One region of the Rhizobium sp. WSM1328 genome, then DNA from elsewhere that is predicted to be linked to it. Evidence: riboswitches for the same ligand, from Rfam matches in the RefSeq annotation. Region 1 holds a riboswitch; the other holds the start of a gene.

Region 1 (5,521 bases):
TGATGCCGAAAAGTGTGAGCGGTTTTCGGACGACATCATGCTCCGGGGTCTCGGACTTTGCAGCGGAAAGTCACGACGGGCAAGGCAGGCGTTGGGCTCAGTCGAGAAGTTCGTTGGTATAATAGGTGGAAAAGTCCGGCTTCTCCTTGAGTGCGGCGCCATTCGCATCGACCAGAATACCATTCTCGATCAGGAAGCCACCCAGGGCCTCGGCCTTTGCCGGGTCGAGCTTACCGATCACACCGGCCTCGGATTTCAGGAAGTGGCCCTCGATCAATGCCTTCTGAGAAGCCTTTACCAGTTCCGTATTCATCAGTGCGCCGTTGCTTCCAGAGATCAACAGGTCGCAGGCTTCGTCGGGATGGTCGACGGAGTAGGCATAACCCTTTCGTGTCGCCTGGATGAAGGCGCGGGCGTGGTCCCGACTTGCGGAGAGATAGGCGTCGCTGGAGACGATGACCGTCGTCTGCTCGTCGGGAATGCCATAATCGGAATAGTGGAAGCGGCCGATCTTGCGGTTTTCCAGTTCGGCAGCGATGCCTTCCCAGGTGTAGATCTCCAGCGTGAAATCGATCGAGCCATTGTCCAGCGCCTCGTAAGCGGAGGTGCCGAGGGTGACGGTCTTGACGTCGCCTTTGCCGCCGTCATTGCGGATCATCGCCGAGATCAGCGCGCTCTCCCAGGTGCCACCAAAGCCGCCATAGGTCTTGCCGTCGAGGTCTTTCGGGCTCTTGATGTCGTCGCGTCCGCCCTTGAAGATCAGGCGTGCGGTTTCCGTCTGGACGACGCCGTAGACCATCTTCACGTCACCGCCGCCAGCGCGTTGCGTCAGCGTCTCGATCTCGCTGCTGATGCCGAAATCGGCAACGCCGTTCGACACCAGCGTTCCGGCGCTGGTATCGGTGAAGGGAAGAATCTCGACATCGAGCCCGGCATCGGCATAGAAGCCCTTCGCCTTGGCGACATAGATGCCGATATGGTTGGTGTTGGGCGTCCAGTCGAGCGCGATGCGAACCTTTGCGGGCGCCGATTGGGCAAAGGCAGTGCGGCCGGCGACGCTTGCCGCGATGGCGGCGAAGATCGTCTGGCGACGGGTGAGAAGCAGCATGGTGACCTCCTCAGGTCTCTAGAGCATGATGCCGAAAAGTGTGAGCGTTTTCGGACGACATCATGCTCTAACTCTTTAAATTAGAACAGGATTCAGATTTTAGGCCGACCGACCTAAAATCATCCTGTTCTAGCGGATGAAGCAGGGTTTGCAGGATTTCGGTTTCGATCGCCTGGGCCGCCGGCGAGCCGAGATCGGCGATGCTTCTCGGACGGGGCAGGGGAACGCGGAATTCACGGATAATACGCGCTGGACGGGCCGAAAGCACGTAGATCCGGTCGGAGAGGAACACGGCCTCGCGAACATCATGGGTGATCAGCAGCGCCGTCCAGCGGTGCTCGGTCCACATGCCCTGCAGCCATTCCTGGATCTGCGTACGCGTCAGCGCGTCGAGGGCGCCGAAAGGCTCGTCGAGCAGCAGCATGTCCTGGGTCTGGACGACGGTGCGCAGCAGCGCGGCGCGCTGGCGCATGCCGCCTGACAGCGCGGAGGGATAGTGTTGCTCGAAGCCTGCAAGGCCGAAGCGCTCGAACAGCGGCGCGACAGCGGCGCGGGCCGCGCGACGGCTCATGCCTTTCACTTCGAGACCGAGTGCTGCATTGTCGATGATCCGGCGCCAGGGCATCAGCGCATCGCGTTGCGGCATGAAGGCGAAGGAATGCGGCGCCTGTTCCAGCGGCGCGCCTTTGAAAAGCATGGTGCCGGAATCGGGCCGAAGCGCCTGGGTCAGCAGTCGCAGCACCGTCGATTTTCCGGAGCCGGATGGGCCAACGATCGAAACGAACTCGCCGCTTGCGACAGCGAGTGAAATGTCGTCCAGCACCTTCATGCCATCGAAGGACTTCGAGATGTTGCTGAGTTCAACCATTGCATCGCTCATCGGCGCTGCTCCCCGGATGGCTGCCAGGGCATAACGAGGCGCTGGATCATCAGCGTCAACCCGAAGAGGCAGAGTGTCAGCACGGCGCTGACGATGACGGCGGCGAGCACGAGATCGGGACGGAAGTTGTTCTTGGCGTTGAGGATATAGATGCCGAGGCCGCGGGCGGCACCGGCATATTCGGCAAAGATCGCGCCGACGACGGCATAGGTGATCGAGATCCGCAGGCCGGCGAAGAAATAGGGCAGCGAGGAGGGAAGCCGTGCCAGACGGAAAATGCGCCAGCGGCTCGCCTTCATCGAATACAGCAATTCGGCGATGTCGCGGTCAGTCGATTCATAGCCCTGCAGCAAGGCGACGAGCAGCGGGAAGAAGGTGACGAGCGCCACCAGCAGGATCTTCGGCAACAGGCCGAAGCCGAACCAAAGGACGACGAGGGGGGCGATCGCCACCAGCGGCAGGGTCTGGCTGGCGATGAAGACCGGCAGCAATGCCCGGCGCATGAAGGGCACGAAATCCATGAGGATCGAGGCGGCGAAGGCGAAGGCCAGCGACAGGGCGAAACCACCGAGTGTCGCGCCGAGCGTCGGCCAGGTATTGGCAATCAGTCCCTCGCGGTTCAGCCAGCCCTGCATGACGATGCGCGAAGGCGCCGGCAGGATGGACGGTTTGATGCCGGAGAGATCGACATAGAGTTCCCATGCCGCCAAAAAAACGCAGCCGGCGAGCAAGGCGGGTATGCCCCGGTAGAGAGCGGCGCGGAGCGCGGCAAGGCGCGAATCCGATGGTTGTGGCAGTGTCATCAGCGTTCGTTTCAGGCTTTCGTCGGGCACTGCATAATTCCTGAATTCGGAATCGATTTAAGGATAAAATATGCAGCAATTTAAAGTGTTACAGCGTCCTTGGCGCGTCTGAAAAGACGCGCGGCGCTGTATTGGCGGACACTGTGATGTCGAGCGTCACATGTCCCTCGGGGTCGCCGAAGCGAAGGAAGGCCTCACGAATGGTGGAGAAGACCGCGCCGGCGTCGCCAGAGAGCCTGGTGCAGAAATTCTTGGCACGGTCGAAGGTGCCGGAGCGCTTCAGGAAGTCGATGCAGCCGTAGATCTCGTCCATATGGGTACCGGTTCCCATGACGTAGAGCGAGAATTGCGCAGCGGTCGGCTGTCCGGTCTCGGCGGTGGTTTCAACCGCGGCAAGTGCGGCTGTTATACGCTCGGCAAGCGGCTCCGCCTGGCCGAGGGAGGGGTTGACGCCGCAGATGGCGTCGTCGGGCTCGCCGGGGCAGCCGCGTGAAATCGCAGCGGACAGCACGCAATGCTCGCCGGTCTTTGCGGCAGCGACGAAAAGGTCGTGCATGGCGGCGAAGAGAATGTCAGGCGGGCCGACCAGCAGTGTGGAAATGTCATCGGTCTCGATGCGCAGCCGGTCGCGATAGGGATCGAGCGCCGTGACGGCATCGAGAATGATGCCGACGAAATTGTCGGACATCGGATAGAGTGACACTTGTGCGCCTGAGAACATCTGAACCTCGCTCCGCTGGCATTACCCAGATCAGCTTTGAAGGGTCCAGAGGCTTGCGCCTCACATCTCAGCCCCGGCAATACGGAGCCCCCCTGTTATTTGCGCGGAAACTATCACCGGGGTTTTCTCCCCGCAACCGCAAAATTGCGAACCCGTCCGTGCGGTCGGAATGAACCGGATGTGACGGAAAACACCCGGGCGGAGGATCTGCCCGGGTGTTCCCAATGGTTCCGTACCTGCCGGGAACGGAACCGGAGCTTTCTGGCTCAGGCGGCTAGCGCATAACCCCGAAAATCGGAATCGATTTTCGGAAAGGATTATGAGCAGATTCAAAGTGATAGAGCGTCCTTAGCGTGTCTGAAAAGACGCGCGGCGCTCTATGTCGGCATAGGGACGATTGCTGCGGGCGGTGACGAGCGCCTGCGTCCACCATTCCAGCCTCGCCATCATCCGATCGAGCAAACGCATTCCATCGGCGGGATTATCGAGTCGTCCGTCTGGATCGAAGCGGTTCCAAGGTGCGGCAAAGCTGACCGAATCACGGATGGTGACGGCGTGCAGTTCGGCGAAGACCAGCCGCAGCTGTTCGACGGCGCGCAGGCCGCCGGATATGCCGCCATAGGAAACGAAGGCGACCGGCTTGCCCTGCCAGGGCTCGAAGAAGAAATCGATGATCGATTTCAACGGGGCGGTGAAGCTGTGATTATATTCCGGCGTGACGATGATGAAGGCGTCGGCCATGCCAAGCCGTCCGGCGAGCCTGTCGACTTCTAGGTGCGTCACATCGCGGTTGGCCGGCAGCGCGAAGTCGAGCGGGTCGATGATGTCGATATCAAACTGCGGGAAGCGGAGGAGCTCCTGCGTCAGCCATTTGACCACCCGGTCGCAGATGCGGCCCTCTCTCGTGCTTCCGTAGATGACAGCCAGCCTGGTGGGTGTTTGCATGCGTCGCTCCTTGTTGCGATTGGACTTTACGATTGCAGGAGCAAGGGTTATAAAACCTCAACTAATCTTGAGGTCAAGAGGCGATGGATACAATTCCGGCAGCGCCGCTCGGCAAGCTCCTGACGGTCGGCGAAGTGGCGGCGCGCAGCGGCCTGGCCGTCTCGGCGCTGCATTTTTACGAGACCAAGGGGCTGATCTCGAGCATCCGCTCCCGCGGCAATCAGCGGCGCTATGGGCGCGATGTGCTTCGCCGGCTCGGCATCATCAAGGTGGCGCAGCGTGTCGGCATTCCGCTTTTGGAAATCCAGGCGGCGTTCGAGTCCCTGCCGCAGGGACGCACGCCGACCGTGGCCGACTGGCAGACGCTGTCGGCGCTGTGGAAGGATGATCTCGACGCGCGAATCAGGCGGCTTAGCCTGCTGCGCGACCGTCTGACCGGCTGCATCGGCTGCGGCTGCCTGTCGATCGAAAGCTGTCCGTTGCGCAATCCCTGTGACCGGCTCGGCAAGGAAGGGCCGGGCGCGCGACTTCTGGAGGCCGAAAACTAGTCTTCCGCCGGAAGGTACGTCTTTCCGGAAAGATCGATGCGCGCCTTCCTTTCGGTCGGCGCGCTCATATGTTAAGGGCGAATGACACAACCGGCGGCACTGTCCGCGAGGAGGACGGCTTCGTGTTCCATCCCAGACTGTTCGAAAATCGCAATGTTGTGGTGACCGGCGCCGGCCGCGGCATCGGCCTTGAAGTGGCCCGGCAGTTCCTGGACTGCGGCGCGAAGGTGATCGTCCATACCGGGCGCAAGCCGGGACGCGACCTGCCGGATTTCCTGCTGACGGCTGAATCCGAAAGACGGGCGCTGCTGCTTAATGCCGATTTCTCTGCAGTCGGTGGCGCAGCGCAATTTGCCGAGGATACTCTCGCCTTCTTCGATAAGGTCGATGTGCTCGTCAACAATGCCGGCACCATGCTTGGTCGTTTTCCCGCCGCCACACTCACCGACGCAGAATATGAGGCGGTCGTGCGGCTCAACCAGACATCGGTGGTGGCGCTGACGCGGGCGCTGCTGC
Region 2 (5,521 bases), on a different replicon from region 1:
GCGATGGCGACGGCCTCTTGCGCCGAGGCGCCCTTGGCGAGCTCGGCCGCCAGGGCGCTGGAGAGCGTACAGCCGGTGCCATGGGTGTTCTTGGTCGGCACGCGCCTGGCTTCGAACCAGTGCAGGCCGGCGGCAGTGGCAAGCACGTCAGGGCTCTCGTCGCTGTCGAGATGGCCGCCCTTGACCAGCACTGCGGCCGGTCCAAGCGCCCGCCAGCGCTCGGCCTGCGCCGCCATCTCCGCCCGGTTTGTCGCTACCGGCTGGTGCAGTAGGGCGGCGGCTTCGGGCAGGTTCGGGGTCAGCAGCGTGGCAAGCGGCAGCAGCCGGCGGGTCAGTACGTCGACCGCTTCGGGCGCGAGCAGAGCGGCTCCACCCTTGGCGATCATGACCGGGTCGATAACGATCGGAATGTCGCGGTGGTCAGTCAGCGCACCGGCAACGGCTTCGGCGATGCCAGCATTGGCGATCATGCCGATCTTGACGGCGTCGACGCGGACATCGGCAAAGACGGCATTAATCTGGTCGGCGACGAATTGCGGCGGCACCAGATGCACGCCGCTGACGCCTTGCGTGTTCTGCGCCGTCAGCGCGGTCAGCACCGCCATGCCGTAGACGCCGCGGGCGGAAAAAGCCTTGAGATCCGCCTGGATGCCGGCGCCGCCGGAGGGATCGGAGCCGGCGATCGAGAGAACGTTGCGGATCATGCGCGCACCTTTCGGATTTCTGCGGCGATGCGGCGCGTGGCCGCTTCGGGGTCGGGCGTGCCGCAGATGGCGGAAACGACGGCAAGCCCCTTGGCGCCGGCGGCGAACACTTGGGCGACATGATCCGCCTTGAGCCCGCCGATAGCGACGGACGGCACCGGCGAGGCCTTCACCAGCCTTGCAAGGCCGTCAAAGCCGATCGGCTGCTTGTGGTCGGCCTTGGTCGGCGTCGCAAACACTGGCCCGACGCCCGTGTAGTCGACGAGATCAGGGTCGACCGCGTTCGCAAGCGCCTCGCTCTCGACCGACAGGCCAAGGATCATGTCGGGGCCGATCATCGTCCGCGCTCTCATCGCATCCATGTCCTCCTGGCCGATATGCAACCCGTCAGCGCCGATGGCGATGGCCGCCTCGACATCGTCGTTGACGATGAGGAGGGCGCCGGTTCCATCCAATGCCTGTTTCAAGGCACGGCCGGTCTCGATCATCCCGATGGTGCCGGCATGTTTGTCGCGCAGTTGCACCATGGTGGCGCCGCCGGCAATGGCAAGGCGCGCGGTCTTGACCATGCCGATCCCGGCGCAAAGATCGGGGTCGAGGACGAGATAGAGCGAAAGGTCGAAAGCCTTCATGCCGCTGATATCCTTGCCCTGGCGTCAAGCGTTTCGGCGTCGAGCGCGGCCAGCGCATCGAGGAAGCGCCAGGAGAAGGAGCCGGGCCCGGCCGCTCCAAGTGCGGCCTCCTCGCCGGCGATGGCGAAGGTTGCAAGTGCCGCAACCGTCGCGCCGAAGATATCCTCAGGTGCCGTCGCGGCAAAGGCGCCGACGAGGCAGGTGAGCGAGCAGCCGAGTGCTGTGACCTGCGGCATCAAGGCCGATCCGCCTTCGATGCGCACGGCCCGCTCGCCGTCGGTGACGAAATCAACCGCGCCGGTAACGGCAACGACCGCCCGCTGCCGCTCAGCGAGCCATCGCGCCGAACCTTCCGCCTGTTCGACCGGGTCGCGGCTGTCGACGCCCTGGCCGCGGCTCTCTCCGCCGGCCAGCGCTATAATTTCGGAAGCGTTGCCGCGGATGATGGTCGGACGCAGCGCCAGGAGGTCGGCGACCGCGTTGCGGCGGAAAGCCGTCGCATAATGGGCGACCGGATCGAGTACCCAGGGTTTGCCGGCGGATGTCGCCGCCTTCGCCGCCGCCTGCATGCCGTCGATCCATTGCGTCGACAGCGTGCCGATATTGATGGTCAGCGCGCTGGCGATCCCGGCGAATTCGCCGGCTTCTTCGGCGGCATGCACCATGGCGGGCGAGGCGCCTGATGCAAGCAGGACATTTGCGGCGATGTTCATGGCGACGTAATTGGTGATGCACTGAACGAGCGGCGGCTTCTCTCGCATCGCCTTCAGCATCGCTCCTGGTGTGGTCATGGTCTGCATATGGCCCCTTTCAGGCGGGGGCGGGCACGGGGCGGTTCGTGCGGGCGATGCCGCGACCCCGAGCGACTCCCTCCGCCGGCATTATCCGGTTCAGGTTCGAAGGGTGCTTCTCAGCCCGTCTGTCGACGGGCGCCCCTGTCTCTCATCGCGCTCTTTTTCGCAGAGAACGGGGCTGATGTCACCCCGAAAATGACAATCCTGCGACCGACGCAGCGGCGCGTCTCTCTTACGAAAGGGTCAGCCGACGAGATGCCGGCGGATCGGCTGCTGCAGCACGAGCTTCGGCAGCAAAGCGCTCCTCGTCGATACTCTAGTCATGTCTCAAGCCCTCAATCACGCATGCGCTTCCCTACCGCGATAGACCTCGGGATCGGGGATCGGAACTGCGGCGATCAGTGCGCGGGTGTAGTCATCCTTAGGGTTTTCGAAGATATCCCGCCGTGTGCCGGTTTCGATGATGCGGCCGGCGCGCATGACGGCGACGTTGTGCGACATGCGCTCGACCACCGCCATGTCGTGGGAGATGAAGAGATAGGCGAGCCCCATCGTCTCCTGCAGTTCGAGCAGCAGGTCGAGCACCCGGGCGCGCACCGACACGTCAAGCGCTGCGACGCTCTCGTCGGCGACGATCAGCTTCGGCTCCAGTGCTAGCGCCCGGGCAATACAGATGCGCTGGCGCTGGCCGCCTGAAAACTCGTGTGGATAGCGCGTCGCCGCATCAGGTGTCAGGCCGACCCGGCGCAGCAGTTCGGCGACGCGGTCCTGCCGATCGCTGTGGTTGCCGATACCGTGGATGAGCATCGGTTCGCCGATCGCTTTGCCGACGGCCATGCGCGGGTCGAGCGAGGCATAGGGATCTTGGAAGATCATCTGCGCCGAGCGGCGCACGGGCCGCATCTCGCGCTGGCTGAGGCCGGCAATGTTGCGGCCGTCGATCAGGACGTTGCCCTGGAAGGGGATGAGACCGAGCACGGCCTTGCCGGTCGTCGATTTGCCGGAGCCGCTTTCGCCGACGAGACCGAGCGTTTCACCCGGCAGGATATCGAAGGAGACGCCATCGACGGCTGCGACCGGCGGCTTGCCCTTGAAAAACCGGCTTGCGGCATTGCCATAGGTGACGGTGAGGTCGCGCACGTTCAGAACCGGCGTGCGGTCCGGATGCAGCGTCTCGATGGCGCGCTCAGTGATGCGCGGCGGACGGTCGGTGCCGGCAAGCTCGCCGAGCCGCGGGACGGCGGCGAGCAATTGCTGGGTATAGGCCTCCTTCGGTCGTTGGAAGACGGCGAGCGCCGTTCCCTGCTCGACGATCCTGCCATTCTGCATGATGACGACGCGGTCGGCCATTTCGGCGACGACGCCCATGTCATGGGTGATCAGGATGATCGAGGCGCCGAATTCGCGCTTCAACTCGCGCATCAGTCTGAGGATCTGCGCCTGCACGGTGACGTCGAGTGCCGTCGTCGGCTCGTCGGCGATCAGCACCTTCGGCCGGCAGGAGAGCGCCATGGCGATCATCACCCGTTGGCGCATGCCGCCGGACAGCTCGTGCGGATATTGCTTCAGCCGCCGGGCCGGCTCGGTGATCTGCACTGCATCGAGCATCTTCAGCGCCACCGCCTCGGCATTGTTGCTGCCCTGGTGCGCGCGGATGGCCTCGGTCAGCTGGTTGCCGACCGACATGACCGGGTTGAGCGAGGTCATCGGCTCCTGGAACACCATGGCGATATCGCCACCGCGCACGCTGCGCATCGCCCGGTCGGAAAGCGTGAGCAGGTCGCGCTCGCCAAGCAGCACGCTGCCGGAGGCGACCCGCAGCGAGGCTTTCGGCAAGAGCCCCATGATCGACAGCGAGGTGACCGACTTCCCCGAGCCGGATTCGCCGGCGATGCAGAGCGTTTCGCCGCTTGCAAGCTCGAAGCTGACATCCTCGAGCACCGGCTTGCGGCCTTCGGGGGTGCGGGCATCAACGCTCAGATTGCGAAGGCTGAGCACCGGTGCCGCGGCGGGCATGGCTTCGTTCACGAGAACACGATCCTCGGGAAGTAGAAGGAAACCACCCAGTTCGGCTGGTCGACGATCTCGCTGATGCGCAGATCGCCGCAGACGGAGCAGAGCAGATAGGCATCGACGGCGCTCATGCCGTGTTCGGCGCCGAGAAGATCGATCATGCGCATGACGCTTTCGCGCGCCCCGGTCATCAGGTCAGGGCCGATGCCTGTCGTGACCTCGTAACCGGCGCCGTCGAGATGGCGGGTCACCGGTTCGGTCGTGGTGAAGCGCGGCGTCTGCAGCTTGGCGTCCTTGACGAGCTCGATCGTCGCTTCGACGTTCATCTGGCTTTCGATCGCCGTGCCGCAGACTTCGCCATCGCCCTGCGCGGCATGGGTGTCGCCTATCGAAAACAGCGCGCCGTCGACCTCGACGGGCAGGTAGAGCGTCACCCCCGCCGTCAGGTCGCGGATGTCCATGTTGCCGCCGACGCGACGTGGGGGAACGACGGAGTGGGTGCCGGGCTCGGCGGGGGCGACGCCGATCGTGCCGGCAAAGGGCTTCAGCGGCACGCGGCCGCCCGGGCCGTAAAGGGCGGGCACCATGCTGTTGGCGTCATAGGACCAGACATGCAGCGCCGGGTCCGTGAACTGGTCGGCAAGCAGGCCGAAGCCTGGAATATTGGCCGTCCAGCCAACGCCCGACGGAATGAACTTGCGCAGCGTCACCTTCAACGCATCGCCGGGTTTGGCGCCTTCGACATAGACCGGGCCGGAGACCGGGTTGATCTTGCCGAAATCGAGCGCGTTCAACGTTTCCAGCGTCGCGTCGCTTCCGAGCTGGCCACCCGATGAATCCATGCATTCGAAGTGGATCGTCTCGCCGGGCTTGGCGACGACGGCGGGGGTGAAATCCTTGTTCCAGCCGAAATTATGCTGGGCGCGGTGGATCGTGTGGGTGCAGGCGATGCACATGTCATGTCTCCCTCGAATTTATGACGCCTTCCCGGCCGGGACCGGGAAGGCTTTGTTTCTTCAGGGCTTATTGCTTGACGTAGATCGCGTCGTAATTGATGACGCGGGTCGGATCGATGTAGATATTGTCAGCACCGCCCATGCGCAGCGACTTGGCGACGACGCGACGTTCGTTGATGACGGGAATCCACGGCGCATCGGCCATGATGTCGGTGAAGATCTTGCCCCAGGCGGCGGTGCGCTCGGCTGCCTTTGCCGGATCGGACATGGAGTCGGCGGCAACGGCGCGCTTGTCGAGATCGGCGTTGCAGTACCATGACCAGTTCCAGCCGCCCGGGACCGCGCCGGCGCAGCCGAGGATCGGGCCATAGAAGTTGGACGGATCCGGGAAGTCGGCGATCCAGGCCATGCCGCCCGACCAG

Evidence for each region. A riboswitch is a leader RNA that binds a small molecule or an ion and turns the genes downstream of it on or off. The one in region 1 is predicted to bind thiamine pyrophosphate.
Region 2: another riboswitch for thiamine pyrophosphate. It lies ahead of thiM (hydroxyethylthiazole kinase); the one in region 1 lies ahead of AC2444_RS19895 (YkoF family thiamine/hydroxymethylpyrimidine-binding protein).

Annotation. Positions count from the first base shown of each region.
Region 1 is NZ_CM172788.1:3,992,934-3,998,454, reverse strand. It holds gene AC2444_RS19910 (ABC transporter substrate-binding protein) at 98-1,108, opposite strand; gene AC2444_RS19905 (ABC transporter ATP-binding protein) at 1,176-1,988, opposite strand; gene AC2444_RS19900 (ABC transporter permease) at 1,985-2,791, opposite strand; gene AC2444_RS19895 (YkoF family thiamine/hydroxymethylpyrimidine-binding protein) at 2,880-3,512, opposite strand; TPP riboswitch at 3,503-3,616, opposite strand; gene AC2444_RS19890 (NADPH-dependent FMN reductase) at 3,861-4,457, opposite strand; gene soxR (redox-sensitive transcriptional activator SoxR) at 4,541-5,005, shown strand; gene AC2444_RS19880 (SDR family NAD(P)-dependent oxidoreductase) at 5,128-5,521, shown strand, end outside.
Region 2 is NZ_JBYGKO010000004.1:481,423-486,943, forward strand. It holds gene thiD (bifunctional hydroxymethylpyrimidine kinase/phosphomethylpyrimidine kinase) at 1-704, opposite strand, end outside; gene thiE (thiamine phosphate synthase) at 701-1,336, opposite strand; gene thiM (hydroxyethylthiazole kinase) at 1,333-2,136, opposite strand; TPP riboswitch at 2,187-2,283, opposite strand; gene AC2444_RS33495 (ABC transporter ATP-binding protein) at 2,470-4,158, opposite strand; gene AC2444_RS33500 (acetamidase/formamidase family protein) at 4,155-5,099, opposite strand; gene AC2444_RS33505 (ABC transporter substrate-binding protein) at 5,167-5,521, opposite strand, start outside.